3 regions of the Kitasatospora sp. NPDC006697 genome follow, and region 3 is predicted to be linked to each of the others. Evidence: predicted binding sites of a transcription regulator. Region 3 holds the regulator's gene; each other region holds the start of a gene.
The links. The regulator HrcA, encoded in region 3, represses chaperone genes, less so after heat shock. The targets are predictions, from matches to a motif close to TTNGCACTCNGNNNNNCNGAGTGCNAA.

Region 1 (9,772 bases), on a different contig from region 3:
GCAGCGGGCGCACCACCAGATCGGACCAGTCCGCCGCCGCCGTGTTCTCGGCCGCCGCCAGCACCGCCTCGGCCCGGGCCGCCCGGCTGGTGCCGTGCGCGGGCACGGCGGGCGCGCAGCCGTCCGGGTAGCGGAAGGCCAGCGCGATCTCGCACTCGCCGCCGCGCAGCATCGCCAGCGCCTCCGGCGGCTCGGCCTCCACCAGCGAGACCCGCACTCCCGGATGGGCGTCCCGCAGCCGGGCGACGGCGGGCGGCACCAGGGTGGAGCTGGCGGTCGGGAAGGAGACCAGCCGGACCCGCCCGGAGCGCAGCCCGGCGATCGCGGCCACCTCCTGCTCGGCGGCGCTCAGCCCGGCCAGGATCCCGGAGGCGTGCTTGAGCAGCACCTCGCCGGCCTCGCTGAGCTGCATCCCGCGCCCGGAGCGCACCACCAGCGGCAGCTCCACCGCCTTCTCCAGCGCCTTCATCTGCTGGCTGACCGCCGGCTGGGTGCACCCGAGTTCGCGCGCCGCCGCGGAGAACGAACCGGTGCGCGCCACCGCCCGCAGGACCCTCAGATGCCGTGCCTCGATCATGCGCCCAGGGTAAACCGGACGGCCCGGCCCCCCGCGCGAGCGGGGGACCGGGCCGTCAGCGGCTGACGCGTGATCAGTGCGAGTGGCCGTGGCCGCCGTGCGAGTGGCCGGCCTCCGGCTCCTCCTCCTTCTTCTCCACCACCAGGGTCTCGGTGGTGAGCAGCAGGGAGGCGATCGAGGCGGCGTTCTCCAGCGCCGAGCGGGTGACCTTGACCGGGTCGATGACGCCGGCCTTCACCAGGTCGCCGTACTCGCCGGTGGCGGCGTTGAAGCCGAAGCCGGTCTCCAGCTCGGCCACCTTGTGGGTGATGACGTAGCCCTCGAGGCCGGCGTTCTGGGCGATCCAGCGCAGCGGCTCGTGCAGCGCCTTGCGGACCACGGCGACACCGGTGGCCTCGTCGCCGGACAGGCCCAGGCCGCCCTCGAGCACCTTGGACGCGTGCACCAGGGAGGCGCCGCCGCCGGCGACGATGCCCTCCTCGACCGCGGCGCGGGTCGCCGAGATGGCGTCCTCCAGGCGGTGCTTGCGCTCCTTGAGCTCCACCTCGGTGGCGGCGCCGACCTTGATCACGCAGACCCCGCCGGCCAGCTTGGCCAGGCGCTCCTGCAGCTTCTCGCGGTCCCAGTCGGAGTCGGTGTTGGCGATCTCCGCCTTGATCTGGGCGACCCGGCCGGCCACGGCCTCGCTGTCGCCCGCACCGTCGACGATGGTGGTCTCGTCCTTGGTGATGGTGATCCGGCGGGCGCTGCCCAGCACGTCCAGGCCGGCCTGGTCGAGCTTGAGGCCGACCTCCTCGGAGATGACGGTGGCACCGGTCAGGGTGGCCAGGTCGCCGAGGATCGCCTTGCGGCGGTCGCCGAAGCCGGGGGCCTTGACGGCCACCGCGTTGAAGGTGCCGCGGATCTTGTTGACCACCAGGGTGGAGAGCGCCTCGCCGTCCACGTCCTCGGCGATGATCAGCAGCGGCTTGGAGGCGCCGGCCTGCAGGATCTTCTCCAGCAGCGGCAGCAGCTCCTGGATCGAGGAGATCTTCGACTGGTTGATCAGGATGTACGGGTCCTCCAGGACCGCCTCCTGGCGCTCCTGGTCGGTGACGAAGTACGGCGACAGGTAGCCCTTGTCGAACTGCATGCCCTCGGTGAAGTCCAGCTCCACGCCGAAGGTGTTGGACTCCTCGACGGTGATCACGCCGTCCTTGCCGACCTTGTCGATCGCCTCGGCGATCAGCTCGCCGACCTGCGGGTCCTGGGCCGAGAGGCTGGCGACCGCGGCGACGTCGTCCTTGCCGTCGATCTCCCGGGCGACCGACAGCAGGTGCTCGGAAACGGCGGCGACGGCCTTGTCGATGCCCTTCTTCAGGGCGGCCGGGCCGGCACCCGCGGCAACGTTGCGAAGACCCTCGTTGACCAGCGCCTGGGCGAGCACGGTGGCGGTGGTGGTGCCGTCACCCGCGACGTCGTTGGTCTTGGTGGCGACCTCCTTGACCAGCTGCGCGCCGAGGTTCTCGTACGGGTCGTCCAGCTCGACCTCACGGGCGATGGTCACGCCGTCGTTGGTGATGGTCGGGGCGCCGAACTTCTTGTCGATGACGACGTTGCGGCCCTTGGGACCGATAGTCACCTTGACGGTGTCGGCCAGCTTGTTGACACCGCGCTCGAGCGAGCGGCGGGCGTCCTCGTCGAACTGCAGGATCTTCGCCATGATTCCGTTTCCTCGGGATATCTGCGTTGCGTGACGTTCGGGGTGCCGAACAGCACCGCCCCGGGCCCCTGTCTCTGCGGACACGGATCCGGGGCGGGCCGGTGGCGGACGCTCGGTCCGCCGGGTCGCTTACTTCTCGATGATGGCGAGAACGTCGCGGGCCGAGAGGACGAGGTACTCCTCGTTCTGGTACTTCACCTCGGTGCCGCCGTACTTCGAGTAAAGGACGACGTCGCCGACCTTGACGTCGAGCGGCAGGCGCTGGCCATCCTCGAAGCGGCCCGGTCCGACGGCCAGGACGACGCCCTCCTGGGGCTTCTCCTTGGCGGTGTCCGGGATAACCAGGCCGGAGGCCGTGGTGGTCTCGGCGTCGAGCGGCTGGACCACGATGCGGTCCTCAAGCGGCTTGATGGCAACCTTGCTGCTGGTGGTCACGTCCGAGCTCCCCTTCGGAGATTACGGGGTTGTCTAACAGGTAAGGGGCGAAGCTTCCTGTCTGCCGTCGCGGGGGTCAGACCGGTATCGTCGCGTTAGCACTCCCCCTGGGGTGAGTGCCAGGAACGACCATAGGCTGCGGTTAGCACTCAGTCAACCAGAGTGCCAACGGCGCGTCCGCGAGTCCCACGGCCGGGACAATGTCCCGGTGGAGACGTTCGAAGAACTGCTGACCGAGCGCGGCCGGGCGCTGCTGGCCGAGCTGGCCGGGCTGACCCCGGGTGACGAGCTGGCCGTGGCCACCCGGCTGCGCAGGCACCACCCGGCCGAGCTGGTCTCGGCGGCCATCGCCCAGGCGCAGCTGCGCCGGCGGGCCGAGGCGAAGTTCGGCGCGGACGCCGCGCTGATGTACTTCACGCCCCAGGGCGTCGAGCAGTCCACCCGGCGCAGCGTGGCCGAGTGGCGGGCCGGCCGGTTCGCCGAGCTGGGCACCCGCCGGCTGGCCGACCTGTGCTGCGGCATCGGCGGCGACGCGATCGCCCTGGCCCGGCGCGGCATCGAGGTGCTCGCCGTCGACCGCGACCCGTTCACCTGCGCGGTGGCCCGGGCCAACGCCGAGGCGCTCGGCCTGGCCGGGCTGATCGAGGTCCGCGAGGCCGACGTCACCGGGCTCGCGCTCGACGGCTTCGACGCCGTCTTCACCGATCCGGCCCGGCGCACCGACCGCGGCCGGGTGTTCGACCCCGAGGCCTACTCCCCGCCGCTCTCCTGGGCGGTCGAGGCCGGCCGCGCCGGCCGGATCGGCGCGCTCAAGGTGGCCCCCGGCATCCCGCACGGGGCGGTGCCCGCGGACGCCGAGGCGGAGTGGGTCTCCGACCACGGCGAGGTGAAGGAGGCGGTGCTCTGGTTCGGCACCGGGGCCGGCGCGCCGCACCGGGCCACCCTGCTGCCGGGCCCGCACAGCCTGGCCGGCGGCGCCCTGCCCGACCCGCCGGCCGGCCCGGTCGGCCGCTACCTCTACGAGCCGGACGGCGCGGTGATCCGGGCCCACATGGTCGCCGAGGTGGCCGAGCGGGTCGGCGGCACGCTGATCGACCCGATGATCGCCTACGTCACCTCCGACACCCTGGTGCACACCCCCTACGCGCACGCCTACGAACTGACCGACGTGCTGCCCTACCAGGTGAAGCGGCTCAAGGCGCTGCTGCGCGAGCGGGCGGTCGGCACCGTGGTGATCAAGAAGCGCGGGATGGCGATCACCCCGGAGGAGCTGCGCCGCCAGCTCAAGCCCAGCGGGCCGAACAGCCTGACGGTGATTCTCAGCCGAACCGCGAACGGTCCGCTGATGATGCTCGGGCACCCGGTCGGCGGTTAGCGCCCGCCCGGCCGGCCGCAGCGCCTCCGGCTCCACCGGCGTCAGCCGGGCGCCTGGATGTAGTCGTCCAGCCGGGCGACCGCGAAGCCCTGCTCCTGGATGCGGCTGAGCAGCTCGCCGAACATCTGGGTCATGGTCTCGCCCTTGAGCTCACTCGGGCCGCGGAAGTGGGCCAGGATGATGTCGCCCGGCTGGAGGGTCTTGGCCCCCTGGTACTGCATGTCGTGGATCTGCATCGACTCCTTCCACAGCACGATCGCCCGCGGGCCGCACTGCTGGACCGACTCGTTCAGCGTGGGCGTGTGGGCGCCGTCGCCGAACGGCGGGCGGAACAGGAAGGGGGCGGTGCCGTACTGCTGGGTGAGCGTGGTCTGGTCGTCGCAGATCTCGGTCTTCTGCTTCTCGGCCGGCAGCTTGCTCATCACCGGATGGGTGACGGTGTGATTCTGGATGGAATTGCCCAGCGCCTGCAGTGGCTTGAAGTAGCCGTAGTCGTTCTTGATGATGTCCTTGGTCAGGAACATGGTGATCGGGACCTTGAGGTCGGTCAGCATCTGGACGAACTTGGGGTCCTTCTCGGCCCCGTCGTCGATGGTGACGAAGACGACCTTGTCGCCGGTCTGGATGTGGTCGATCACCGGGACGGTGCCCGTCTTGGTCAGCTTGACCGGCTTGTCGGCCGGGGCCGCGGGAGCGGCCGGCAGCGGCTTGAGGTTCCACTTGGCCCAGGCGGCCGGGTCCGCCGCGGGCCCGCCCGAGGGCGCCGCGGAGGCGGCGGGCGCGGAGGCCGCCGCCGAGGGGGCGGGCGAGCCGGCCGCCCCGGGGCTGCTGCCGGCCGGCGGCGCGGCCGGTCCGGCCGCGGACCCGCTGCCCGCGCTGCTGCTGGAGCAGGCGGCCACCGCGGTGAGCAGGGCGAGCGCGCCGGCGGCGACGGCAGCCGACCGCGCCCTGGAGTTGGTCTTCACGGTGCGGCGCTCTCCCAGCTGGTGTTCCTGACGGGTGGTCACCTGTCCGATTCGGCAGGCAGTTCCGAGATTACATACTCGCTGCGGAACGACCACCGGTGGACCGGCCGCGCCAGCAGCCCGGCCGGCGGCTCCACCGCTTCGGCGGGCTGCACGCCCTCCGGCCACCAGGCGATCACCAGCACGCGCTCCCCGGGCGCGCTGAACAGCTCCAGCCGGGCCGCCCCGGCCAGCGCCGGCAGCAGCCGCTCCCGGGCCCAGCCCAGCAGCTCGGCCCCGCGCCCGTCGGCGGCCCGGGCCTCCCACATCGCGGCCCGCACTACTGCCCCAGCGCCCGGTAGGCCTCGCCGTGCACGTCGGTGTGGGCCGGGGCGGGCACCGACACCTCGGTCACCGGCAGCGAGGAGTCGGCCGACAGGTCCAGCGCCGAGGGCTCCCGGTTGCGCCAGACCATCTCGGCCCCGAGCGCGGCCACCATCGCCCCGTTGTCGGTGCACAGGCCGGGCCGCGGCACCCGCAGCCGGATGCCGGCCCGCTCGCAGCGCTGCTCGGCCATCGCGCGCAGCCGGGAGTTGGCCGCCACCCCGCCGCCGATCATCAGGTGGTCCACGTCGTGGTCCTGGCAGGCCTTGATCGCCTTGCGGGTCAGCACGTCGGTGACCGCCTCCTGGAAGGAGGCCGCGACGTCCGCCACCGGCACCTCCTCGCCGGCCCGCCGCTTGGCCTCCACCCAGCGGGCCACCGCGGTCTTCAGGCCGGAGAACGAGAAGTCGTACTCCGGGTCCTTGGGGCCGGTCAGGCCGCGCGGGAAGCGGATCGACTTGCGGTCCCCCTCGCGGGCCATCCGGTCCACCACCGGGCCGCCGGGGAAGCCCAGCCCGAGCACCCGGGCCACCTTGTCGAAGGCCTCGCCGGCCGCGTCGTCGATGGTGGCGCCGAGCGGGCGCACGTCACTGGTGATGTCACCGGTGAGCAGCAGCGAGGAGTGGCCGCCGGAGACCAGCAGCGCCATCGTCGGCTCGGGCAGCCGGCCGTGCTCCAGCTGGTCCACGCAGATGTGCGAGGCGAGGTGGTTGACGCCGTAGAGCGGCTTGTCCAGCGCCCAGGCGTAGGCCTTGGCGGCGCTCACCCCGACCAGCAGCGCGCCGGCCAGGCCGGGGCCCGCGGTGACCGCGATGCCGTCCAGGTCGGCGGCCTTGATCCCGGCGGTGTCCAGCGCCCGCTGGATCGTCGGGACCATCGCCTCCAGGTGCGCCCGGCTGGCGATCTCCGGGACCACCCCGCCGAACCGGGCGTGGTCGTTGACGCTGGAGGCGACCGCGTCGGCGAGCAGGGTGGTGCCGCGGACGATGCCGACGCCGGTTTCGTCGCAGGAGGTCTCGATGCCCAGGACGAGCGGTTCGTCAGCCATGGTCTTCCTCGGTGTGGTTCGTCGTCTCGTGGTCGAGGCGCATCACCAGCGCGTCGACGTTGGCCGGCTGGTAGTAGCCCCGGCGGATGCCGACCGGGATGAATCCGTACCGCTCGTACAGCCGCTGCGCACGGACGTTGTCCACCCGCACCTCCAGCAGCAGTTCGTCGCAGCCGCGCCGGGCCGACTCGGCGATCAGGTCGCCCAGCAGCAGCGCGCCCAGGCCCCGGCCCTGGTGCTCCTCGGCCACCGCGATGGTCTGCACGTCGCTCTCCGCGCCGACGGCCATCAGGCCCGCGTAGCCGGCCACGGCGCCGTCGGCGGTGGTGGCGACGGTGTAGTGCCGGCTGCCGCCCGGGCGGGCGTCGGCCAGCTCGGACCAGTACATGCCGCGGGACCAGGCGTCCTCCGGGAAGAGCCGCAGCTCCAGCTCCATCACCGGCTCGATGTCCCACCAGCGCATCGGCCGCAGCGCGAGCTTCGCCGTCACGCCGGGAGCACCGCCTTGCCCCCCAGGACCGTCTTGTAGCCCGCCGGCACCTGGGCGTCCGGCCGGCGCAGGTAGAGCGGCGCGTTCGGCAGCAGCTCGCGCCCGGCCGCCAGCTCGCCGGCGGCGAAGTCGGCCAGCGCACCCGCCGACAGGTGCTCGGGGCCGTGCGCGCCGGGGAAGGTCTCGGGGTAGAGCAGCGCGCCCGCGCCGACCGACGCCTGCCGGACCGCCAGCTCGCCGGGCCGGTCCACCGCCGGGCCCGCGGTGCGGCGGCCCTCGGCGTCGTAGTCGGCCCAGTAGACCTCCTTGCGGCGCGCGTCGGTGGCGGCGGTGAACGGGCCGGTCAGCCCGGACCGCCGGGCCTGGTGGGCGATCGCGTCCAGGCTGCAGACCCCGTGCACCGGCAGCCCGAGCGCGTGGCCGAGCGCGGCGGCGGTGACCAGGCCGACCCGCAGCCCGGTGTACGGGCCGGGGCCGACACCGACCGCCAGGGCGGTCAGCTCGCGCTTGTCCACCCCCGCCTCGGCCAGCACCCGGCCGATCGAGGGCAGCAGCAGTTCGCCGTGCCGGCGCGCGTCGACCTGGTAGGTCTCGGCGAGCACGGCCGTGCCGTCGTGGACGGCGGCGGTGACGGCGGGGGTCGCGGTGTCGAAGGCGAGCAGCAGCACGGCTCCAAGGTTAGAGGGTCCGCCGCGACTCCCCGGAACCGGTCATTCGTGCCGGTACGGAACACACGTTCGCGGCAGCCGGGAGCAGCCGCCCGGACCTGGCAGGATGGTCACCGTCCTTCCAGCAGCACGGCCCTTCGGGCGGACGGGAGCGCACGGTGGCGAAGACGGGTCCTGGAGTGGTGGTCGCCGGTCTGACCCTGGCCGCGCTCGCGGTGGTGGCACTGCTGGCCGTGCAGGCGGAGGGCACCGCGGCCCCGGCCGCGGCGGCCACCCGGCCGAGCCCGGGGCCGACCTCCGCCGCACCCTCCGCCTCCGCCACGGCCGAGCCGAGTCCGAGCGCGCTGCCGCTGCCCTCGGCGGCCGCGATCGGCGCCACCCGGCGGGTGGTCTACTCGCTCTCCGCCAAGCAGGTCTGGCTGGTCGACCCGAAGAAGGACCCGCAGGTCCTGGCCGCCTTCCCGGTGGAGCCGGGCTCGGTGAGCCCGGCCGTGGGCAGCTACACGGTCTACTCCCGCTCGGCCGCCACCACCGGCACCGACGGCCGCCCGGTGGAGCACGTGGTGCGCTTCGCCCAGCAGAGCGGCACGGTCTTCGGCTTCAGCGCGGCGGTGGACGGCAGCACGCCGAGCGCCGACCCGCACACCAAGACCGGCGGCATCCGCGCCGGACGGCAGGACGGTCAGACGCTCTGGGACTTCGCCACCACCGGCACCCGGGTGCTGGTGGTCTCCTGATCCGCCTCGCTCGGCGGCGCGGCGGGCGCCGGTGGCGTGCAGACGGTGGCGGCCGCGGCGCAGGAGGCGAGCAGCCGGCGCATCGCCGGATCGCCCTTCGGCGCGGCGGGCCCGGTCGGCGGGGTGACGGGGGTGCTGACGGTCATCGCGACTCCCTAGTTAGGGTCACCTAACTGCAAAGCCCATCCCACCACGCCCGTGCCCCGTGCCGCAACACGTTCCCGACACGGTGTCGGGAAAAACCCTCAGCCGCCGAGCTCCGCCAGCCCCCCGCCGCCGGTCCAGCGCTCCCCCAGCCCGCTGACCCGCACCCGGCGCGGATCCCCGTCGTCCTCGCTCTCGCCCCCGAGCGTGCGCTCGATCCGCACCTCGAGCCGGCTCTCCGACAGCCCCTCGACCTTGCCCTCGCCCCACTCGACCACCACGACCGACTCGGGCAGCGAGACGTCCAGGTCCAGGTCCTCCATCTCGTCCAGCCCCCCGCCCAGCCGGTACGCGTCCACGTGCACCAGCGCGGGCCCGCCGACCAGCGAGGGGTGCACCCGCGCGATCACGAACGTCGGCGAGGTGACGGCCCCCCGCACCCCCAGCCCCTCCCCGAGCCCCCGGGTCAGCGTGGTCTTCCCTGCCCCCAGCTCCCCGGAGAGCAGCACCAGGTCCCCGGGCCGCAGCAGCGCGGCCAACCGCCGCCCGAGATCGGTCATCAGCTCCGGCGAGGGGACGGTGATGGTGGCGTGCGCGCCCATGGTTCCTCTTGTCTGCTCGTGTCCGTGCGGGGTCCGCGGCCTGCCCGCCAACCGTGCCACATCGGGGGCGGGCGGTGCACTGCGCGTGCGAAGGGTGCCCAATGGGACAGGAGTGAACCTGGTTATCCGATGATTACCCCGAGGCGCTAGGGTCCCCACAGCACATGTGAACTTCTCATCGAACTATCACTCACATCAGAGGATTTGATGAACATTCGTCTTGCGGCGGCCACCGTCCTCAGCGGTTCCGTCGCGCTGGCGGCCCTGACCGCCCCGGCCGCCCTGGCCCAGACGGCCTCGCCGAGCGCATCGCCCAGTGCCACCGCCAGCCCCACCGCCAGTGCATCCTCCTCGCCCTCGGCGTCGGCCTCGGCGACCACCAGCTCCGCACCGTCGGCGTCGGCCTCCGCCTCGACGAGCACCAGCGCTCACCCGACCACGTCGAGCAGCGCCTCGCCGAGCCCGACCTTCAACCTGCCGACCTCGAGCCCGAGCCCGACCACCGCGGCGCCGACCGCGACCGCGTCCGAGCCGAGCGTGCTCCCGACCGCCCCGACCTCCGAGTGGCCGGTCATCACCCTGCCCGGCGTGGACGACGCGACCAACTCGCGCGGCATCACCGGCGGCCCGCTGGTGCCCGGCGGCCAGCCGGTCGAGTTCACCGTG
Region 2 (9,772 bases), on a different contig from region 3:
TCGGAGACCACCGGGACCTCCTTGGCGACCAGGTTCATGCCGTCCCGGATCGGGTTGACCAGCGCCACGTCGGCCAGCCGGTAGGCGGCCAGCGAGCGGGCGAAGTCGTCCTCGACCTGGAGTATCAGCGGCTGCCAGCGCTCGGTGCCGAACTCGGCGTTGATCTCCTCGCTGAGCCGGCGCACCGCCGCGGTGTACTCGCGGTACTCGGCCAGGTCCTGCCGGGAGGGGTAGGCGAAGGCGATGTGCACCACCCGGTCGTGCCATTCGGGGCGGGTGCGCAGCAGGTGCCGGTAGGCCTGCAGGCCGCGGACGATGTTCTTGCTCAGCTCGGTGCGGTCCACCCGGACGACGGTCCTCCGCGGCCCGGAGTCCCCTTGGCCGACGGCCTCGCGCAGCCCGGCCAGCCGCTCCTCGACGTCCGGCCGGTGTGCCCGCTCGCGCAGGAACTCGGCGTCGGCACCCAGCGCGTGCACGCCCAGCCGGGTGGTCCGGCCGCGGTAGCCGACGGTGAGCGCGGCCCGGTCGACGGTGGCGTCCAGCACCCGCTCGCAGCAGTCGGCGAAGGCCTCGGCCCAGCGCCGGCTGTGGAAGCCGGCCCGGTCGGCGCCCAGCACGCCGGTGAGCACGGCCACCGCCCACTCGTCCGGCAGCAGCCGGAAGTAGTCGGCCGGCGCCCACGGGATGTGCAGGAAGTAGCCGATCCGCAGGTCGGGGCGGAGCTCCCGGAGCAGCTCGGGCACCAGGCTGAGGTGGTAGTCCTGCACCAGCACCGCCGCGCCCGGCGCGGCCTCGGCGGCCAGCGCCTCGGCGAAGGCCGCGTTGTAGGCCCGGAAGCCGGCCCACCGGTCGGCCGACTCCTGGTCGAAGGCGGGGGCGGTCGGGGTGTCGTAGAGCATGTGGTGGATGAACCAGAGGGTCGAGTTGGCCACGCCGTTGTAGGCCTGGTCGAACACCTCGGGGTCGATGTCCAGCATCCGTACGGCCTGCCCGCCGACGTCGAAGCCGGCCAGGTCCAGGCGCCCGTCCGGTGCGCTGCGGGCGGCCGCCCGGTCGGCGTCGCCGAGCGCGGCGCAGACCCAGACCGCGTTCGGATCGTCGATCGCGGACAGGCCGGAGACCAGTCCGCCGCCCCCGCGCCGCAGCGTCAGACTGCCGTCCGCCGCGGTGGAGAAGGAGACCGGGCCCCGGTTCGAGGCCACCAGGATGCGTGCGGTCGTTTGATCGGCCATATGACCAACCTTGCCGGGTACACCGCACGGCAAACCCGGACATTGGTCACACCCGGCCGGGCGTCCGAGGTCAGGAACGGTGCTCCCGGTACTCCGGCAGCTCGATCACCGGAGGGCGCTCCAGGGCCGTCACCGGGTGGCCGTGGGCGGTGAACTCCCTGGTCCGGGGGTCGCGGGAGAACTGGGTGAGGACCGGGCGGGCCAGGTCCTCGGCGGCCTTCAGCCGGTGGGTGCGGTCCAGCCGCTCCAGCGCGGTGCGGTAGATCGTGGCGGCCATCCGGCCCAGTGCCTGGCTGTCCTGGTGCCGGTGGTGCCGGACCCCGACGTCGACCTGGGCCAGCGCGTCCAGACCGACCAGGTCCAGCGCGTCCACCAGCAGGCCCAGCTCCACCCCGTAGCCGGTCGGGAACGGCAGCCGCTCCAGCAGCGAGCGGCGGGCGGCGTACTCCCCGCCGAGCGGCTGCACGAATCCGGCCAGCTGCGGCCAGTGCAGGTTGAGCAGCGGGCGGGCGACCAGCTCGGTGACCCGGCCGCCGCCGGCCGGCACCACGGCGCCCTCGGCCTCCAGCGGGCGGTCGTACATCGCCTTGACCAGCTCGATCCCGGGGTCGGTGAGCAGCGGGCCGACGATCCCGGAGACGAAGGCCGGGTCGAACTCGCGCAGGTCGGCGTCGATGAAGCAGACGATCGCGCCGGTGGTCGCCAGCAGCGAGCGCCAGAGCACCTCGCCCTTGCCCGGCACCGCGGGCAGCCGGGGCAGTATGGCGTCCCGGTGCACCACCCGGGCGCCGGCGGCCGCGGCCACCTCGGCGGTCCGGTCGGCCGAGCCGGAGTCCACCACCACCAGCTCGTCCACCAGCGGCACCCGCTCGACCAGCTCCCGGTGGATCACCTCGACGATCCCGCCGACCGTGGACTCCTCGTCCAGGGCGGGCAGTACCACGCTCACCGTGCCGGCCGCGCCGGCGGCCCGCTTGGCGGCCAGTACCTCCGCGAGCGGCCGGTCGGCCGCGGTCCATGACCTGCGGCGCAACCAGCTGGCGGCCTCCGGAAGCAGCTCCGGGCTCTGCTCGGCTGGCAAATCTGGCTCCTCGTCCTGGGCTCACTGAGCGGTCGGTCCCGTCTCGGGTGGCGGACGGGTGGCGGTCGGTACGGCCCCTTCGGTTACAGTCTTCGTACTGCGGTCAGACCTTCGCACACCGGGGTGGACCGCCGGAGAACACCGGCTTCGCAGCCGTACGACAACTTCACAGAGCTCATCCAGAGGGACTGAGGGAACGGCCCGTTGACGTCCCGGCAACCTTCTCGACCGGCCTTCGCGGGCCCCGGCGGGACAGGTGCCAATTCCGTCCTGTGGCGCGCCCGCGCCACGGGGAAGATGAGGAGAGAGGCCTCCGCCATCATGGCTACCGCTACCCCTGCCGCAGCGTCCTCGAACGACACCGTCTCCGTCGACCTCGGCCCCGCCGCAGCGCTGTCCTGTCGCGAGTGCGGCACGAGGTTCCCGCTCGGCCCCAGCTTCGCCTGTCTGGAGTGCTTCGGCCCGCTGGAGATCGCCTACGACTACAGCGGCTACGACGCGGCCGAGCTGCGCAAGCGGATCGAGGCCGGGCCGGCCTCGATCTGGCGCTACGCCCCGCTGCTGCCCGTCCCGGCGGACGTCGCGGGCAAGCCGAACCTGAACCCGGGCTGGACCCCGCTGATCAAGGCCGACCGGCTCGGCGCCGAGCTCGGCTTCACCGGCCAACTGCACATCAAGGACGACTCGGGCAACCCCACCCACTCCTTCAAGGACCGGGTGGTGGCCTGCGCGATCGAGGCCGCCCGCGCCTTCGAGTTCACCACCCTCTCCTGCTCCTCCACCGGCAACCTGGCCGGCGCGGTGGGCGCCGCGGCCGCCCGGGCCGGCTTCAAGTCCTGCGTCTTCATCCCGCACGACCTGGAGCAGCCCAAGATCGTCATGGCCGGGGTCTACGGCGGTGACCTGGTCGGCATCGAGGGCAACTACGACGACGTGAACCGGTTCTGCTCCGAGCTGATCGGCGATCCGGCCGGCGAGGGCTGGGGCTTCGTCAACGTCAACCTGCGGCCGTACTACGGCGAGGGCTCCAAGACCCTGGCCTTCGAGATCTGCGAGCAGCTGGGCTGGCGGCTGCCCGAGCAGATCGTCATCCCGATCGCCTCCGGCTCCCAGCTCACCAAGATCGACAAGGGCCTGCAGGAGCTGATCAAGCTCGGCCTGGTCGAGGACCGGCCGTACAAGGTCTTCGGCGCCCAGGCCACCGGCTGCTCGCCGGTCGCCACCGCCTTCAAGGACGGCCGGGACGTGATCCGCCCGGTCAAGCCGGACACCATCGCCAAGTCGCTGGCGATCGGCAACCCGGCCGACGGCCCGTACGTGCTGGACATCGCCCGGCGCACCGGCGGTGCGGTGGAGGACGTCACCGACGCCGAGGTGGTCGAGGCGATCAAGCTGCTGGCCCGGACCGAGGGCGTGTTCGCCGAGACGGCGGGCGGCGTGACCATCGGCGTGCTCAGGAAGTTGGTCGAGAGCGGGCAGCTGGACCCCTCGAAGGAGACCGTGGCGATCAACACCGGCGACGGCCTGAAGACCCTGGACGCGGTGGCCGGCACCGGCCTGACCGCGACCATCCGGCCGACCCTGGACTCCTTCCGGGCCGCCGGCCTCGGCTGAGCCCGCCACCCCCACCCCCCGATCACCCCGAACCACCAGGAGAGCCACCGATGAGCGCCACCGTCCGCATCCCCACCATCCTGCGCCCCTACACCGACGGCCGGTCCGAGGTGCCCGCGGAGGGCGCCACCCTGGCCGAGGTGATCGCCGACCTGGACCGCAACCACGCCGGCATCGGCGCCCGGGTGCTGGACGACACGGGTGCGCTGCGCCGGTTCGTCAACGTCTACGTCAACGACGACGACGTGCGGTTCGACGCCGGCCTCGCCACCGAGGTGAAGGACGGCGCGACCATCTCCATCATCCCCGCCGTGGCGGGCGGCTGCTGACGGCCCCTCAGGGCCTGCGCGGGGCGTCTTCCGGCCGATCGGGCCGGGCGGCGCCCCGCCGCCGTTTCCAGGTCGTGTCCGGGTCGTGTCCCGGTCGCGCCCTGGGCGGGTCCATGGCGCACCGCGGCAGGGCATAGGCTGTCGGTTGCCCGGACATCCCGCCCGCTGAGACATGGTTGCCCGGTGAGCGGCGGAACCATGTCCGCGACGCGTCAGAATTATTTGGACAATTCGCGGTATTCGTCCGCTATGTCCGAGGCGAATTGCCGAACTCTGTCGTATTCCTCCCTTCCTGTCCGTTGACCCGGCGCTTGATTTGGCGCTGAGTGGCCCTGTTGCTCAGGGCTCCGATCCGGATACATTCAGCCGCGGTCGACGCATCCGTCCGCACTCGGGACGCCAACTGGCAACTGGGAGCGGGCTGCTGCGGTATGCAGGGCCGTGCCCCGGGGGGACACCTTCGGCATGGTCCGCCAGACCCGGGCCCGCGACCAGCGGGCGCGTGAAGGGCCAGCACAGCACTAGGGGAGTTCGGAATGGCTCAGGGCACCGTCAAGTGGTTCAACGCGGAGAAGGGCTACGGCTTCATCGCGGTCGACGGTGGTGCGGACGTGTTCGTCCACTACAGCGCGATCCAGATGGACGGCTACCGCACCCTCGAGGAGGGCCAGCGGGTCGAGTTCGAGATCTCCCAGGGGCAGAAGGGCCCGCAGGCGGACATGGTCCGCGCGGCGGTCTGACCTTTCCGACCCTCGGAGTTATCGGCTCTCACCGAGCTGGTGGACCAAAAGCGGCCGAGCCCGCACCGACGCCCCGTCAGGGGCCGGGTGCGGGCTCGGCCGCTTTCCCGTCCCGGTCCCCCGGCGGGCGCGCGTTGGACCGGGGAGCTTGCACTCGCCACACCGGAGTGCTAATCATTGGCGTTAGCACTCACAGCTTGAGAGTGACAAACGGAACGGGTCGGTGAGGTCCCGGGACGCGGCAGGGGAAAGGACCCCCGCGCTCCAGGACCGTCCGTCGCGGGCGCCCCCGGTCCGAGCAGTCGACCGTGTCCTGGAGGACCACTTCCGATGGCCAAGATCATCGCGTTTGACGAGGAAGCTCGCCGCGGCCTTGAGCGCGGCATGAACCAGCTTGCCGACGCAGTCAAGGTGACGCTGGGCCCCAAGGGCCGCAACGTCGTCCTTGAGAAGAAGTGGGGCGCCCCCACGATCACCAACGACGGTGTCTCGATCGCCAAGGAGATCGAGCTCGAGGACCCGTACGAGAAGATCGGTGCCGAGCTCGTCAAGGAGGTCGCCAAGAAGACCGACGACGTCGCGGGTGACGGCACCACCACCGCCACCGTGCTCGCCCAGGCCCTGGTTCGCGAGGGTCTGCGCAACGTCGCCGCCGGCGCCAACCCGATGGCCCTCAAGCGCGGCATCGAGAAGGCCGTCTCCGCCGTCTCCGACCAGCTGCTGGCCCAGGCCCGCAACGTCGAGACCAAGGAGCAGATCGCGGCCACCGCGTCGATCTCCGCCGCCGACACCCAGATCGGCGAGCTGATCGCCGAGGCGATGGACAAGGTCGGCAAGGAAGGCGTCATCACCGTCGAGGAGAGCAACACCTTCGGTCTGGAGCTCGAGCTCACCGAGGGCATGCGCTTCGACAAGGGCTACATCTCGGCCTACTTCGCCACCGACCTGGAGCGGATGGAGGCGTCGTTCGACGACCCGTACATCCTGATCGCCAACTCCAAGATCGGCTCGGTCAAGGACCTGCTCCCGCTGCTGGAGAAGGTCATGCAGTCCGGCAAGCCGCTGCTGATCATCGCCGAGGACGTCGAGGGCGAGGCCCTGTCGACCCTGGTGGTCAACAAGATCCGCGGCACCTTCAAGTCCGTCGCCGTCAAGGCCCCGGGCTTCGGCGACCGCCGCAAGGCCATGCTGGGCGACATCGCCATCCTGACCGGCGGCACCGTGATCTCCGAGGAGGTCGGCCTCAAGCTCGAGAACGCGGGCCTGGACCTGCTGGGCACCGCCCGCAAGGTGGTCATCACCAAGGACGAGACCACCATCGTCGACGGTGGCGGCGACAGCGACCAGGTCGCGGGCCGGGTCAACCAGATCCGCGCCGAGATCGAGAACAGCGACTCGGACTACGACCGCGAGAAGCTCCAGGAGCGCCTCGCCAAGCTGGCCGGCGGCGTGGCCGTCATCAAGGCCGGCGCGGCCACCGAGGTCGAGCTCAAGGAGCGCAAGCACCGCATCGAGGACGCCGTGCGCAACGCCAAGGCGGCCGTCGAGGAGGGCATCGTCGCCGGCGGCGGCGTGGCCCTGCTGCAGGCCGGTGTCGCGTTCGACAAGCTGGAGCTCGAGGGCGACGAGGCCACCGGCGCCAACATCGTCAAGGTCGCGCTCGAGGCCCCGATCAAGCAGATCGCCACCAACGCCGGCCTCGAGGGCGGCGTCGTGGTGGAGAAGGTCCGCAACCTGCCCGCCGGCCACGGCCTGAACGCCGCGACCAACGAGTACGTGGACCTGGTCGCCGAGGGCATCATCGACCCGGCCAAGGTCACCCGCTCCGCGCTGCAGAACGCCGCCTCCATCGCGGCGCTCTTCCTCACCACCGAGGCCGTCATCGCCGACAAGCCGGAGAAGGCCGCCGCGGCCGCCGGCGGCGGCATGCCGGGCGGTGACATGGACTTCTGATCCTTCGTCGGAAGGATCGGCCGTTCCGCAGTCCGCGAGGGCGGCCTCCCCAAGGGGAGGCCGCCCTCGCGGCGTTCCGTCTCCTGGAGGACCCCTGATGACCGAGCTGGAAACCGCCCTGCACACCGCCCGCGCCGCGATCCTGGCCGATCTGACCGCGCGGGGGGTGACGGATCCCGCCGTGGTCTCGCTGGTGGAGGAGGCGGTGGTGCACCGGCGGTGGTGGGTGGAGCAGTGGCCGGGCGGGGTGGGGTTCGTGGTCGGGCTGGTGGCGCAGGACGTGCAGGACGGGCTGCTGGAGCAGTACGGGCGCTGGCCGATCTGCGGGGACTGCGAGCGGGCGGGGGAGGAGCTGCACGCGCTGTCGGTGGAGCCGGAGTTGGGGCCCGATCCGCAGTGGGTCTGCGGGCGGACGGCGGCGGTGGTGGCGCCGGTGGGGGAGCTGGGCCCGGTCTAGGGGGAGGGTCTTCCCCCCGGGCCGCCGTTCGGGGGTGTTTGTGTGCCAGGGGCTCGCGGGGGGGACCCGGGTTGTGGCAGGGTAGCTGATATGTCTAGACCAATTTTCGAAGTCATCGCGCTGACCGCGCAGGATGCCCAGGCCGCGCAGTCCGGCGGTGCCGACCGCCTCGAACTGGTCACCGACATGGCCGCCGACGGACTGACCCCCTCGGCGGCCGACTTCGCCGCGATCCGGGCCGCCGTCGACCTGCCGCTGCGGGTGATGCTGCGGATCCGGGACGGCTTCGCCCCGGGCGATCTGGACGAGCTGCGGCGGCGGGCCGCCGCGCTGCGGGCCGAGGGCGCCGAGGAGTTCGTCCTCGGCTTCCTCACCGCCGCGGGCGAGGTGGACCTGCCGGCCGTGCGGGCGGTCGCCGAGGCCGTCGAGGGCTGCCGCTGGACCTTCCACCGGGCGATCGACCACAGCGCCGACCGGTCCGCCGTGCGCGCCGCCGTGGCCGAGCTGCCCGGCCTGGACACCTTCCTCACCTCCGGCGCGGCCGCCGGGGTGGACGCCGGGCGCGAGGTGCTGGCCGGCGAGCTCGCCAAGGCCGGCGAGCCGGGCTACCGGCAGCGCATCCTGATCGGCGGCGGCCTGCGCGAGGAGCACCTGCCCGGGCTGCGGGCCGAGGGCTTCGACGCCTTCCACGTCGGCGGGGCGGTCCGCGAGGACGGCTGGAGCACCCCGGTGGACCCGGCCAAGGTGGCCCGCTGGCGGTCCCTGATCGACGGCTGACGCCCCGGGAGCTCCCACCGGGAGTCCCGGGGACGGCGCGGTCAGTCCAGCTCGGCCGGCAGCGGCTCGGCGTGCAGCACGGTCAGGCCGGAGACCGCACGGGTCAGCGCCACGTACAGCCGGCGCAGCCCGGTGCGCCGGTCCGGCTCGCCAGCCACCACGGCGGCCGGCTCGTCCAGCACCACGTAGTCGTACTCCAGGCCCTTGGCCAGCGAGGCCGGCACCAGGGTCAGCCGGGCCTCGGCGGTGGTCTCGGTGCCGGGGGTGAGATAGGCCAGCCCGGCCCGGTCCAGCGCCGCCGCCAGCTCCGGCAGCCGGGCGTCGGCCGCGATCAGGCCGGTCGAGCCCTCCCGCTCCAGCGCCTCCCGGCAGGCCAGCAGCACCCCCTCGGTCAGCTCGCCGGGCTCGGCCCGACGGATCGTCAGGGCGTCCTGCCCGGTGCGGATCGAGGTGGCCGGGGCCAGCCCGGGGGCGATCGCCGGCAGCAGCCGGGAGGCGTAGGAGATCACCTGCTCGGGCACCCGGAAGCCGGTGGTCAGCTCCTCCACGTGGGCGCCGTCCTTGCCCAGGTGGCGCAGCGCCTCCGGCCAGCTCGCGGTGGCCCACGGGGTGGTGCCCTGGGCCAGGTCGCCGAGCACCGTCGCCGAGCCGGTGGTGCAGCGCCGCCCGACCGCGCGGTACTGCATCGGGGAGAGGTCCTGGGCCTCGTCCAGCACCACGTGGCCGAGCGAGTGGGTGCGCTCCACCAGGTCGGCCGCCTCGTCCACCAGCACCGCGTCGGCGGCCGTCCAGGGCGCCGTCCTGACGGAGCGTCCGGGCTTGGGCCAGGCGATCGCGGCCTGCTCCTCGGGGGTCAGCACGCCCTCCGCGCAGCGGGCCAGGAACTCCGGGTCGCCGAGCAGCCGGAACACCAGCTTGGCCGGGTCCACGGCCGGCCAGCAGGCCTTCACCACGGCCTTCACCTCGCGGGAACGGGCCACCGCGTCCTGCACCCGGTCGTCCGGGGCCTCGCCGCCCTGCTCCATCTTCAGCAGCACGGTGTGCGCGATCCGCTGCGGCAGCGCGGCCATCGCGGCGCCGTAGCGGATGTCGCGGCCGCGCAGCTCCTCGATGATCTCCACCAGCTCGTGGGCCGGCACCCGCCAGCGGCGCGAGCCGCGGACCACCACGCAGGGCTCGGTGGGCAGCGTGATGCCGTCCCGCACGGCCCGGCGCAGCACCTCGGCCAGCCGGGCGTCGCCCTTGATCCGGGCGGCCTCGGCGCTGTCGGCGGCCCGCACCTCGACGTGCGCGACCAGCTCCTGCACGGTGGACTGGGCCACCTCCAGCTCGCCCAGGGCGGGCAGCACCTGCTCGATGTAGGAGAGGAAGGAGCTGTTGGGGCCGATCACCAGGGTGCCGGCCTTGGCCAGCCGCTCCCGGTGCGCGTAGAGCAGGTAGGCGACCCGGTGCAGGCCGACCGCGGTCTTCCCGGTGCCCGGGGCGCCCTGCACGCAGACCGTGCCGCCCAGGTCGGCGCGGACGATCTCGTCCTGCTCGGGCTGGATGGTGGCGACGATGTCGCGCATCGGGCCGACACGGGGCTTCTC
Region 3 (9,772 bases):
ACCGTGATCGTCTTCGACATGCCCGCCGAGGCGCCGGCCGTCGACGGGCTGTCCGTGATCGCGCTCACCGAGCTGGAGCGGCGCGGCAGCGCGCTGCTGGCCCGCGAGCCGGAGGCCGTGCGGCGCACCGTCGAGGGGATCGACGCCCAGCAGCTGGCCACCGTGGTCTACACCTCGGGCACCACCGGCCGGCCCAAGGGCGTGCGGCTCTCCCACGACGCCTGGTCCTACCAGGGCGTGGCCCAGGAGGAGAGCGGGCTGCTGCGCCCCGACGACACCCACTACATGTGGCTGCCGCTCTCCCACGTCTTCGGCAAGTCGCTGATCGCCGGCCAGGTCAGAACCGGCCACGTGATGGCGGTGGACGGCCGGGTGGACCGGATCATCCACAACCTGCCGATGATCGAGCCCACCGTGATGGCCTCCGCGCCGCGGGTCTTCGAGAAGGTCTACAACGGCATCGCCGGCAAGGCCCGGGCCGAGGGCGGCGCCAAGTACAAGATCTTCATGTGGGCCGCCCGGGTCGCCCGGCAGTGGGCCCAGGTCACCCAGGAGAACCGGGTCACCACCGGCCGGGACAGCGCCCCGCTCGGCCTGTCCCTGCAGCACGCCATCGCCGACCGGCTGGTCTACGCGAAGATCCGCGCGGCCTTCGGCGGCCGGATGCGCGGCGCCGTCTCCGGCAGCGCCGCGCTCGCGCCCGAGATCGCCTACTTCTTCGCCGGTGTCGGCGTGCCGGTGCTGGAGGGCTACGGACTCACCGAGACCAGCGCCGGCATCATCGTCAACCGGGTCGAGGACTTCCGGGTCGGCACCGTCGGCATCCCGTTCGCCGGCAGCGAGGTGCGGATCGCCGAGGACGGCGAGATCCTGCTCCGCGGCCCCGGTGTGATGAGCGGCTACCACAACCTGCCCGAGCAGACCGCCGAGGTGCTGGAGGCGGACGGCTGGTTCCACTCCGGCGACATCGGCGAGCTCACCCAGGGCGGCTACCTGCGGATCACCGACCGCAAGAAGGACATGTTCAAGACCTCCGGCGGCAAGTACGTGGCGCCCAGCGAGGTCGAGGGCAAGTTCAAGGCGGTCTGCCCGTACGTCAGCAACATCCTGGTGATCGGCAACGGCCGCAACTTCTGCACCGCGCTGATCACCCTGGACGAGCCGGTGATCATGCCCTGGGCCGCCGAGCACGGCGTGACCGGCAAGACCTACCGCGAGGTGGTCACCTCGCCGCAGGTCCGGGGGCTGATCGAGGGCTACGTGGGCAAGCTCAACGCCGAGCTGCAGCGCTGGCAGACGATCAAGAAGTTCACCCTGCTCCCGCGCGACCTGGACATCGAGCACGGCGAGCTGACCCCGAGCCTGAAGATCAAGCGGCCGGTGGTGGAGCGGGTCTACGCCGCCGAGGTCAGTGAGATGTACGCGGGCGCCAACGAGGCGTGACCGCCGCTGCTCCCGTCCCCGGGTGGGACGGGAGCACCGCCGCCGTGCCGGACAATGGAGCCATGCCCTCCGCACTCCCCGACGGCGAACCCCTGCCCACCGACGGCTCCCTGCCCGCCCACGCCCTGGCCGGCCTGGGCGAGCGGCCGTTCGGCTTCTACCTGCACGTGCCCTACTGCGCCAGCCGCTGCGGCTACTGCGACTTCAACACCTACACCGCCACCGAGCTGCACGGCTCCGGCGCGGTCGCCTCGCAGGAGAACTACGCGAGCCACCTGGTCGAGGAGGTCCGGCTGGCCCGCCGGGTGCTGGGCGCGGCCGAGCTGCCGGTGCGCACCGTCTTCCTCGGCGGCGGCACCCCCACCCTGCTGCCGGCCCGCGACCTGGTGGCGATGCTGGCGGCGGTCCGGGACGAGTTCGGGCTGGCCCCGGACGCCGAGGTGACCACCGAGGCCAACCCCGAGTCGGTCACCCCGGCGTACCTGGCCGAGCTGCGCGAGGGCGGCTTCAACCGGATCTCCTTCGGCATGCAGAGCGCCCGGCCGCACGTGCTGCGGGTGCTGGAGCGGCACCACACCCCCGGCCGGCCGGAGGCCTGCGTGGCCGAGGCCCGGGCGGCCGGTTTCGAGCACGTCAACCTGGACCTCATCTACGGGACGCCGGGGGAGTCCGACGAGGACTGGCGGGCCTCGCTGGACGCCGCGATCGGCGCCGGGCCCGACCACGTCTCGGCCTACTCGCTGATCGTCGAGGACGGCACCCGGCTGGCCGCCCGGATCCGGCGCGGCGAGCTGCCGATGGTCGACGACGACGTGCACGCCGACCGCTACCTGATCGCCGAGCAGGCGCTGAGCGCGGCCGGCTACTCCTGGTACGAGGTCTCCAACTGGGCCACCGGTGAGGCCGCCCGCTGCCTGCACAACGAGCTGTACTGGACCGGCGCCGACTGGTGGGGCGCGGGGCCGGGGGCGCACAGCCACGTGGGCGGCACCCGCTGGTGGAACGCCAAGCACCCGGCCGCGTACGCCCGGGCGCTGGCCGACGGCCGCACCCCGGGGCAGGGGCGCGAGGTGCTGGGGGAGGAGGACCGGCGGGTGGAGCGGATCCTGCTGGAGCTGCGGCTGGTCGAGGGCTGCCCGCTGGAGCTGCTGGCGCCGGCCGGCCGGGCGGCGGCCGAACGGGCGCTGGCGGACGGGCTGCTGGAGGGCGGGGCGTTCGCGGCCGGGCGGGCGGCGCTGACGCTGCGCGGGCGGCTGCTGGCGGACGCGGTGGTGCGGGACCTGGTGGACTGACGGCGCGCCGGGTTCCGCCGACCGGGCGGGCTGCCCTGCGGGTCGGGGCCCGCCGCCGATGAAACGCTTCGGGGCCGATCGGCAAAGAAGGGGTGAGGGGACCACGGGGTCCCACCGATCAGGGAGCGAGACCCCAGTGCTCAGCCGTGATCGCGACACCACTCTGGTGGGCGGTGGTGCCATCGCACCGCCGCCCGACCTCACCACCTCGGAGGGCTTCGCCGCCTTCTACGAACAGCACGTCAAGGACATCCTCGGATTCGTCACCCGCAGGGTGACCGATCCGCACCTGGCCGCCGACCTGACCTCGGACATCTTCACCGCCGCCTTCGTGGCCGCCGACCAGTTCCGGCCCGAGAAGGGCAAGCCGATCGCCTGGCTGATCGGCATCGCCCGGAACGTCATCACCGACCACGCCCGCGGCAGGGCGAGGGAGTTGGGCGCGCTCGGCCGGCTTCCCGGGCGGGAGCTCGCCAGCGAGGAGGACATCCTCGCGCTGGAGGAGCGGATCGACGCCCAGCGCGCCGCCCGCGAGCTGATGAAACGCCATGCCGCCCTCTCCGAGCCGCTGCGCGCCGTCCTGGACTTGGTGGCCATCGACGGGCTCAGCACGGCCGAGGCCGCCGAGGCCCTGGGCATCGCCCAGGCCACCGTCCGGGTCCGCCTGTACCGCGCCCGCAGGCTGCTCCGCGCCGAGCAGCCGAGGCCGGCCGCCGCGGCCGCCGCCCTCCCCGCCCCTGGCAAGTCCGACCCCATCTTGGAGGCCCTGCCGTGAACACCCCCGACGACCAGCCCGAGCGCCCCACCACCAGCAACTTCGAGCGCCGCCTCGGCGAGCAGCTGGCCCTCCTGGCGGCGGCCAGGGAGGCGGAGCGGCGGCCGGCCGCCGCTCCGCTGCACGACGCCTTCCGGGCCGGCCGGCCGGTCTTCCGCCTGGCCGCCGGGTTCCGCCACCGGCGCCTGCCGCTCGCCGTGGCGGGGGTGGTCGCGGCCGCGGTCGGCGCAGTGGCCCTGCCGAGCGCCCTGAGCGCCGACGAGGGCGGTTCCGCCGCCTTCGCGGTGAGCCGCGGCTCCGACGGCACGGTGGCGGTGCGGGTCGACGATCCGGCGGCCCTGCCGGCCGCCGTCGCCGCGCTCCGGGCGGACGGCATCAACGCGGTGGCCCTGGAGGCCACCGCCGTCCCGGGGGCCTGCTCCACCCCGGCACCCAAGGGGCCCTCGGCCCAGAGCATCTGGGCCCACCCGGGCGACGCTCCGGGGACGGTCCGGATCGATCCGGCCGCCATCCCCACGGGGCAGACGCTGCTGCTGATCCACGGCACCCAGCACTTCCCCGGGAACGCCACGGCCTTCTTGTTCTACACCCGGGTGGTCACCACCGTCCCCGCCTGCGTGGAGGACACCTCCGTCCAGGGCCCGGTCCCCGTGAGCGGCGTCCCCGCGGCCCCGCCCTCCGGGCACCCGGACACCCGCCTCGTCCCGCCGAGCGGCGTCAGCTCCCCGGTTGGGTGACGAAGTCGATCAGCTCCTCCACCCGCCCGAGCAGTGCCGGTTCCAGATCGCGAAAGGAGTTCACCGAGGCCAGGATCCGCTTCCACGCCGCCGGAGGGTCCACCGGCCAGCCCAGCCGGCGGCAGATGCCCTCCTTCCACACCTCTTCGTAGGGCACGTCGGGCCAGCCCGGGATGCCGACGCTCGACGGTTTGACGGCCTGCCAGATGTCGATGAACGGATGGCCGACCACCAGCACCGCCCCGCCCTGCGAACCGCCACCCGCCCCGCCGCCCATCACCTGCTGCGCGATCCGGTGCTCCTTGGTCCCCGGCAGCAGGTGGTCCACCAGCACCCCGAGGCGCCGGCCGCCGCCCGGCGCGAACTCGGCCACGATCGCGGGCAGGTCGTCGATGCCCTCCAGGTACTCGACCACCACGCCCTCGATCCGCAGGTCGTCGCCCCAGACCCGCTCGACCAGCTCCGCGTCGTGCCGGCCCTCGACGTAGATCCGGGACTCGCGGGCCACCCGGGCCCGGGCACCCGGGACGGCGATCGATCCGGAGGCGGTCCGGGCCGGCCCCTTGGCCGGTGCGGCCGCTGCCGGGCGGACCAGGGTGACCGTCCGGCCCTCCACCAGGAAGCCGCGCGGCACCATCGGGAAGACCCGGTGCTTGCCGAACCGGTCCTCCAGCGTGACCGTCAGCCCCTCGGCGGTCTTCTCGCAGCGCACCACAGCGCCGCAGAAGCCCGTCTCGACCTCCTCCACCACCAGATCCCGCTCGGCGGCCACCTCGGGGGCCGGCGTCGTCCTCTTCCACGGCGGGGTCAGATCCGGGCCGTACTGAGCGCTGCGCATGACGGAACTAAACCAGACGTGCCGTCAGCCGCGGCAGCACCGCTCCTTGACACCTGCACAGCGGACAACCACCCGGCGGTGCGCCGGCCCCGGCCCGGGACCGGCGCACCGCCGCCTTCCAGGACCGGTTCAGAGCCCGGGCGCGCCCCAGACCGGGAACCACCGGCTGAGGTCCGACTCCACCCGCAGGTCGTTCCCCAGCATCGCCTTCACCTGGATCTCCAGCGGGCTGTTCCGCCGCTCCCCGCCGCCCGGCATCGGCGCGAACGGGTAGAAGGTGCCGCGCTTGTACAGGTAGACCAGGGCCAGCGACTGGCCCTCGGCATTGCGGAAGCCCACCAGGGAGCAGAGCAGCTGCGGGCCGAAGCCGTTGGCCTCCAGCTCGCTGTTGACCGCGTGCAGGTCGTTGACCAGCTCCGGCAGCTCCTCGGGCAGGTGGCGGGCGAGCAGCCAGGAGTAGCCGTACCCGTCCCGGCTGGCCTCCACCGGCACCCCGCCCTCGGGGGTGTCGGCGTCCAGCAGCGCCCGCACCTGCCGCTCCACCTCGCCGAAGGCACCGCCCTCCACCGCCGCGAAGCAGACCGAGCCCAGCCCGGTCGGGGTGAAGCCCGCGGCGGCCTCCAGGGTCAGCGCCGCCGAGGGCAGGCCGAAGAGCTGGTCCAGGTCCGGACGGACCGGCTTGCTCCGTCCGAGCAGCGCGTCCAGGAATCCCACAGGTCGTTCCTTCCAGATCGGTTCGGTACCGCCCGGCCGCCGCCGCTGTCGGGGCTGCGCCGTCACCCCCACTCCTACCCCGTCAGTGCCCCAGCTCCCGGGAGATCTTCTCCAGCTGCTCCAGGCGCTGCTCCAGGCTCGGGTGGGTGGACATCAGCTGGGTGGCCGCCTCCTTGGCGCTCAGCGCCGGGGCGAAGAAGAAGGCGTTGTAGGGCTGGGCCTGGCGCAGGTCCTGGGTCGGGATCGCGCCGATCTGCCCGGTCACCTTGGTCAGCGCGGAGGCCAGCGCGCTGGGCCGGCCGGTGAGCTGGGCGGCGGCCCGGTCGGCGGCCAGCTCGCGGTAGCGGGAGAGCAGCCGGGTCAGCAGGAAGCTGATCGCGTAGACCACCACGCTGACCAGCGAGACCACCACGATCGCGATCGCGGTGTTGTCATTGTTGTTGTTGTTCCGGTTGTTGCCGCCCCACATGCCGGTGTAGAGCGCGATCCGGGTGATCGCACCGGCCAGCACGCCGAGGAAGCCAGCGATGGTCATCACCGCGACGTCCCGGTGAGCCACGTGCGAGAGCTCGTGGGCGAGCACGCCCTCCAGCTCCTCCGGCTCCAGCCGGCGAAGCAGGCCGGTGGTGACGCAGACCACGGCGTTCTTCGGGTTGCGGCCGGTGGCGAAGGCGTTCGGCATGTCGTTGTCGGCCACCGCGACCCGCGGCTTGGGCATGTCGGCCAGGGCGCAGAGCCGGTCAATGGTGCCGTGCAGCTGCGGGTACTGCTCGGGGGTGACCTCGTGGGCGCCCATCGCCCGCTGGGTGATCTTGTCGCTGAACCAGAACTGGGCGACGAAGAGCCCGCCGGAGAGCAGCACCACCAGCGGCCAGGCGCCCTTGAGCAACACGATCAGGGCGCCGGTGAAGGCTACGTAGAGCAGCCCGATCAAGAACATGGTGGTGACCATCCGCCCGGTCAGACCACGATCGGGAGCGAAGCGGGTGTGGGGTCCGGCGACCGACATTTCTGCTCCTTGGGGTCCATCCGTCGTGATTGATATCGATGCTGCCACTTCGTCCGGCGGTGGGCACCAACCCGGCGCGCACCGACACGTGATCCGCGCGGCATCCCGGGACAGGGCGTTCCTGCGGTCGTACCCGGGCCTTACACTGGCAGGTACGGTTTTGGCACTCCTCAGTCAAGAGTGCCAACCGATCTACGGAGAGTGCAGGACCTGGTACCAGGACAACGCGCGAAGAGGGAGGTGCGTGCCATGTTCGACGAACCCGAATCCGACCCGCGTCCGACCGGCCGCGAACCGGCGGCCGTCGAGTCCCCGACCGTCGAGTCCCCGGGCGTCGCCGCCGAGGCCGTCGACAGCGGTGCCCCGGCGGGGGGCCGCCGTCCCGGCCGTGCCCCGGCCTCCCGCACCGGCCGCACCCCCGCCGCCCGGGCGGCCGCCGCCCGCTCGCTCACCGGCGGTGAGCCCGGCGCCGCCCTCGCCCTGGACGACCGCAAGCTCGCCGTGCTGCGGGCCATCGTCCAGGACTACGTGGGCACCGAGGAGCCGGTCGGCTCCAAGGCCCTGGTGGAGCGGCACAACCTCGGCGTCTCCCCGGCCACCGTGCGCAACGACATGGCCACGCTGGAGGAGGACGGCTACATCCAGCAGCCGCACACCAGCGCCGGGCGGATCCCCACCGACAAGGGGTACCGCCTCTTCGTGGACCGGCTGGCCGAGGTCAAGCCGATGAGCGCCCCGGAGCGCCGGGCGATCCGCCACTTCCTGGACGGCGCGGTCGACCTGGACGACGTGGTGGCCCGCACCGTGCGGCTGCTGGCCCAGCTGACCCGCCAGGTGGCCGTGGTCCAGTACCCCTCGCTGACCCGGTCGACGGTCCGCCACGTCGAGCTGGTGATGCTCGCACCGGCCAAGGTGATGCTGGTGCTGATCACCAACACCGGCCGGGTCGAGCAGCGGCTGGTGGACTGCCCCGGTCCGGTCCGGGAGACCACCCTGGCCGATCTGCGGGCCCGGCTGAACGCCCGGGCCGGCGGTCGCCGGTTCCCGGACGTGCCGGCCCTGGTGGAGGACCTGCCGGCCTCCTTCGAGCCGGCCGACCGGCCGATCGTGGCCACGGTGCTCTCCACCCTCTTCGAGTCGCTGGTCGAGCAGAACGAGGAGCGGATCATGTTGGCCGGCACGGCCAACCTGACCCGGTTCGGCCATGACTTCCCCCTCACCATCCAGCCGGTGCTGGAGGCGCTGGAGGAGCAGGTGGTCCTGCTCCGGCTCCTCGGTGAGGCCAATGATGGCGGTATGACGGTCCGGATCGGCCGGGAGAACGACTACGAGGGGCTGAATTCCACGTCGGTCGTCTCGGTCGGTTACGGTTCGGGCGATGAGAGCGTGGCCAAACTCGGAGTGATCGGACCGACCCGGATGGACTACCCCGGCACCATGGGGGCGGTCCGTGCGGTGGCCCGGTACGTGGGGCAGATCCTCGCCGAGTCTTAGCAACACCCCAGTTAGCAGCACCTTCTAGAAGCGGAACAAGCGGAGTCATTGGTGGCCACGGACTACTACGCGGTACTCGGCGTCCGACGGGACGCGGGGCAGGACGAGATCAAGAAGGCGTTTCGGCGCCTGGCCCGTGAACTGCACCCTGACGTCAACCCGGACCCGAAGACCCAGGAGCGGTTCAAGGAGATCAACGCCGCTTACGAGGTGCTCTCCGACCCGCAGAAGCGCCAGGTCTACGACCTCGGCGGAGACCCGCTCTCGCCGAACGGCGGGGCCGGCGGGTTCGGCGCCGGTGCGGCCGGGTTCGGGTTCTCGGACATCATGGACGCCTTCTTCGGGGCGGCGGCGGGCCAGCGCGGTCCGCGCTCCCGCACCCGGCGCGGCCAGGACGCGATGATCCGGCTGGAGATCACCCTGGAGGAGGCCGCCTTCGGCACCACCAAGGAACTCCAGGTCGACACCGCCGTCACCTGCACCACCTGCAACGGGGAGGGCGCCGCCCCCGGCACCACCGCGCAGACCTGTGACATGTGCCGCGGCAAGGGCGAGGTCTCCCAGGTGACCCGCTCCTTCCTGGGCCAGGTCATGACCTCGCGCCCCTGCCCGCAGTGCCAGGGCTTCGGCACCGTGGTGCCCACCCCCTGCCCGGAGTGCGCGGGCGACGGCCGGGTCCGGGCCCGCCGTACCCTCACGGTCAAGATCCCCGCCGGTGTCGACAACGGCACCCGGATCCAGCTGGCCGGCGAGGGCGAGGTCGGCCCCGGCGGCGGCCCGGCCGGCGACCTCTACGTGGAGATCGCCGAGACCAGCCACACGACCTTCCAGCGCCGCGGTGACGACCTGCACTGCACGGTGACCATCCCGATGACGGCCGCCTCGCTCGGCACCCAGGTGCCGCTGCAGACCCTGGACGGCCCGGAGGATGTGGACATCCGCCCGGGCACCCAGTCCGGCCAGTCCATCCCGCTGCACGGCCGGGGCATCACCCACCTGCGCGGGGGCGGTCGGGGCGACCTGATAGTGCATGTCGAGGTGCAGACGCCCACCAAGCTCGACGCCGAGCAGGAGGACCTGCTGCGCCGGCTCGCGGTGCTGCGCGGCGAGGAGCGGCCCTCCGGCCAGTTCGCGCCCGGGCAGCAGGGGCTGTTCTCCCGGCTCAAGGACGCCTTCAACGGGCGCTGAGGCTCCGTCGCCCCGGAAGCGGGCGCACCGGGGGCCGGAGGTGGGCTGACCAGCCCCGCCGGCCCCCGTGCCGTTCGCCCCCCACCGGTCGCCCTGGTGCCGCTGGGGGCGCGGCCCCTCCTCTCCCACGCCCACTCCCACCCACCTCCGGAAAGCCAGCCATGACCGCACCCGTCTTCGTCGTCGACTCCGCCCGGCTGACCGCGGCCGCGCCCGGCAGCCTGGTCCGGCTGGACGGCGCCGAGGGGCGGCACGCCGTCGCCGTGAAGCGCCTGGAGCCGG

Region 1: the regulator HrcA is predicted to act here: its motif matches at 2,857-2,883, upstream of groES (co-chaperone GroES).
Region 2: the regulator HrcA is predicted to act here: its motif matches at 5,144-5,170, upstream of groL (chaperonin GroEL).

Annotation. Positions count from the first base shown of each region.
Region 1 covers NZ_JBIAGU010000002.1:221,857-231,628, reverse strand. The annotation lists gene ACFYNO_RS04205 (LysR substrate-binding domain-containing protein) at 1-577, opposite strand, end outside; gene groL (chaperonin GroEL) at 651-2,279, opposite strand; gene groES (co-chaperone GroES) at 2,409-2,714, opposite strand; gene ACFYNO_RS04190 (methyltransferase domain-containing protein) at 2,923-4,089, shown strand; gene ACFYNO_RS04185 (polysaccharide deacetylase family protein) at 4,131-5,096, opposite strand; gene ACFYNO_RS04180 (hypothetical protein) at 5,093-5,362, opposite strand; gene tsaD (tRNA (adenosine(37)-N6)-threonylcarbamoyltransferase complex transferase subunit TsaD) at 5,374-6,465, opposite strand; gene rimI (ribosomal protein S18-alanine N-acetyltransferase) at 6,458-6,928, opposite strand; gene tsaB (tRNA (adenosine(37)-N6)-threonylcarbamoyltransferase complex dimerization subunit type 1 TsaB) at 6,952-7,623, opposite strand; gene ACFYNO_RS04160 (hypothetical protein) at 7,782-8,360, shown strand; gene ACFYNO_RS04155 (hypothetical protein) at 8,306-8,506, opposite strand; gene tsaE (tRNA (adenosine(37)-N6)-threonylcarbamoyltransferase complex ATPase subunit type 1 TsaE) at 8,606-9,106, opposite strand; gene ACFYNO_RS04145 (hypothetical protein) at 9,253-9,528, opposite strand; gene ACFYNO_RS04140 (hypothetical protein) at 9,535-9,681, opposite strand; gene ACFYNO_RS04135 (LPXTG cell wall anchor domain-containing protein) at 9,695-9,772, shown strand, end outside.
Region 2 covers NZ_JBIAGU010000010.1:62,318-72,089, forward strand. The annotation lists gene ACFYNO_RS15970 (trehalose-6-phosphate synthase) at 1-1,232, opposite strand, end outside; gene ACFYNO_RS15975 (glucosyl-3-phosphoglycerate synthase) at 1,303-2,289, opposite strand; SAM riboswitch class I at 2,486-2,617, shown strand; gene thrC (threonine synthase) at 2,635-3,927, shown strand; gene ACFYNO_RS15985 (MoaD/ThiS family protein) at 3,978-4,256, shown strand; gene ACFYNO_RS15990 (cold-shock protein) at 4,793-4,996, shown strand; gene groL (chaperonin GroEL) at 5,327-6,949, shown strand; gene ACFYNO_RS16000 (hypothetical protein) at 7,047-7,406, shown strand; gene ACFYNO_RS16005 (copper homeostasis protein CutC) at 7,497-8,183, shown strand; gene ACFYNO_RS16010 (HelD family protein) at 8,225-9,772, opposite strand, start outside.
Region 3 covers NZ_JBIAGU010000006.1:122,662-132,433, forward strand. The annotation lists gene ACFYNO_RS10650 (AMP-dependent synthetase/ligase) at 1-1,443, shown strand, start outside; gene hemW (radical SAM family heme chaperone HemW) at 1,506-2,735, shown strand; gene ACFYNO_RS10660 (RNA polymerase sigma factor) at 2,872-3,510, shown strand; gene ACFYNO_RS10665 (hypothetical protein) at 3,507-4,247, shown strand; gene ACFYNO_RS10670 (DUF3097 domain-containing protein) at 4,228-5,085, opposite strand; gene ACFYNO_RS10675 (hypothetical protein) at 5,215-5,799, opposite strand; gene htpX (zinc metalloprotease HtpX) at 5,882-6,808, opposite strand; gene hrcA (heat-inducible transcriptional repressor HrcA) at 7,058-8,302, shown strand; gene dnaJ (molecular chaperone DnaJ) at 8,354-9,490, shown strand; gene ACFYNO_RS10695 (16S rRNA (uracil(1498)-N(3))-methyltransferase) at 9,652-9,772, shown strand, end outside.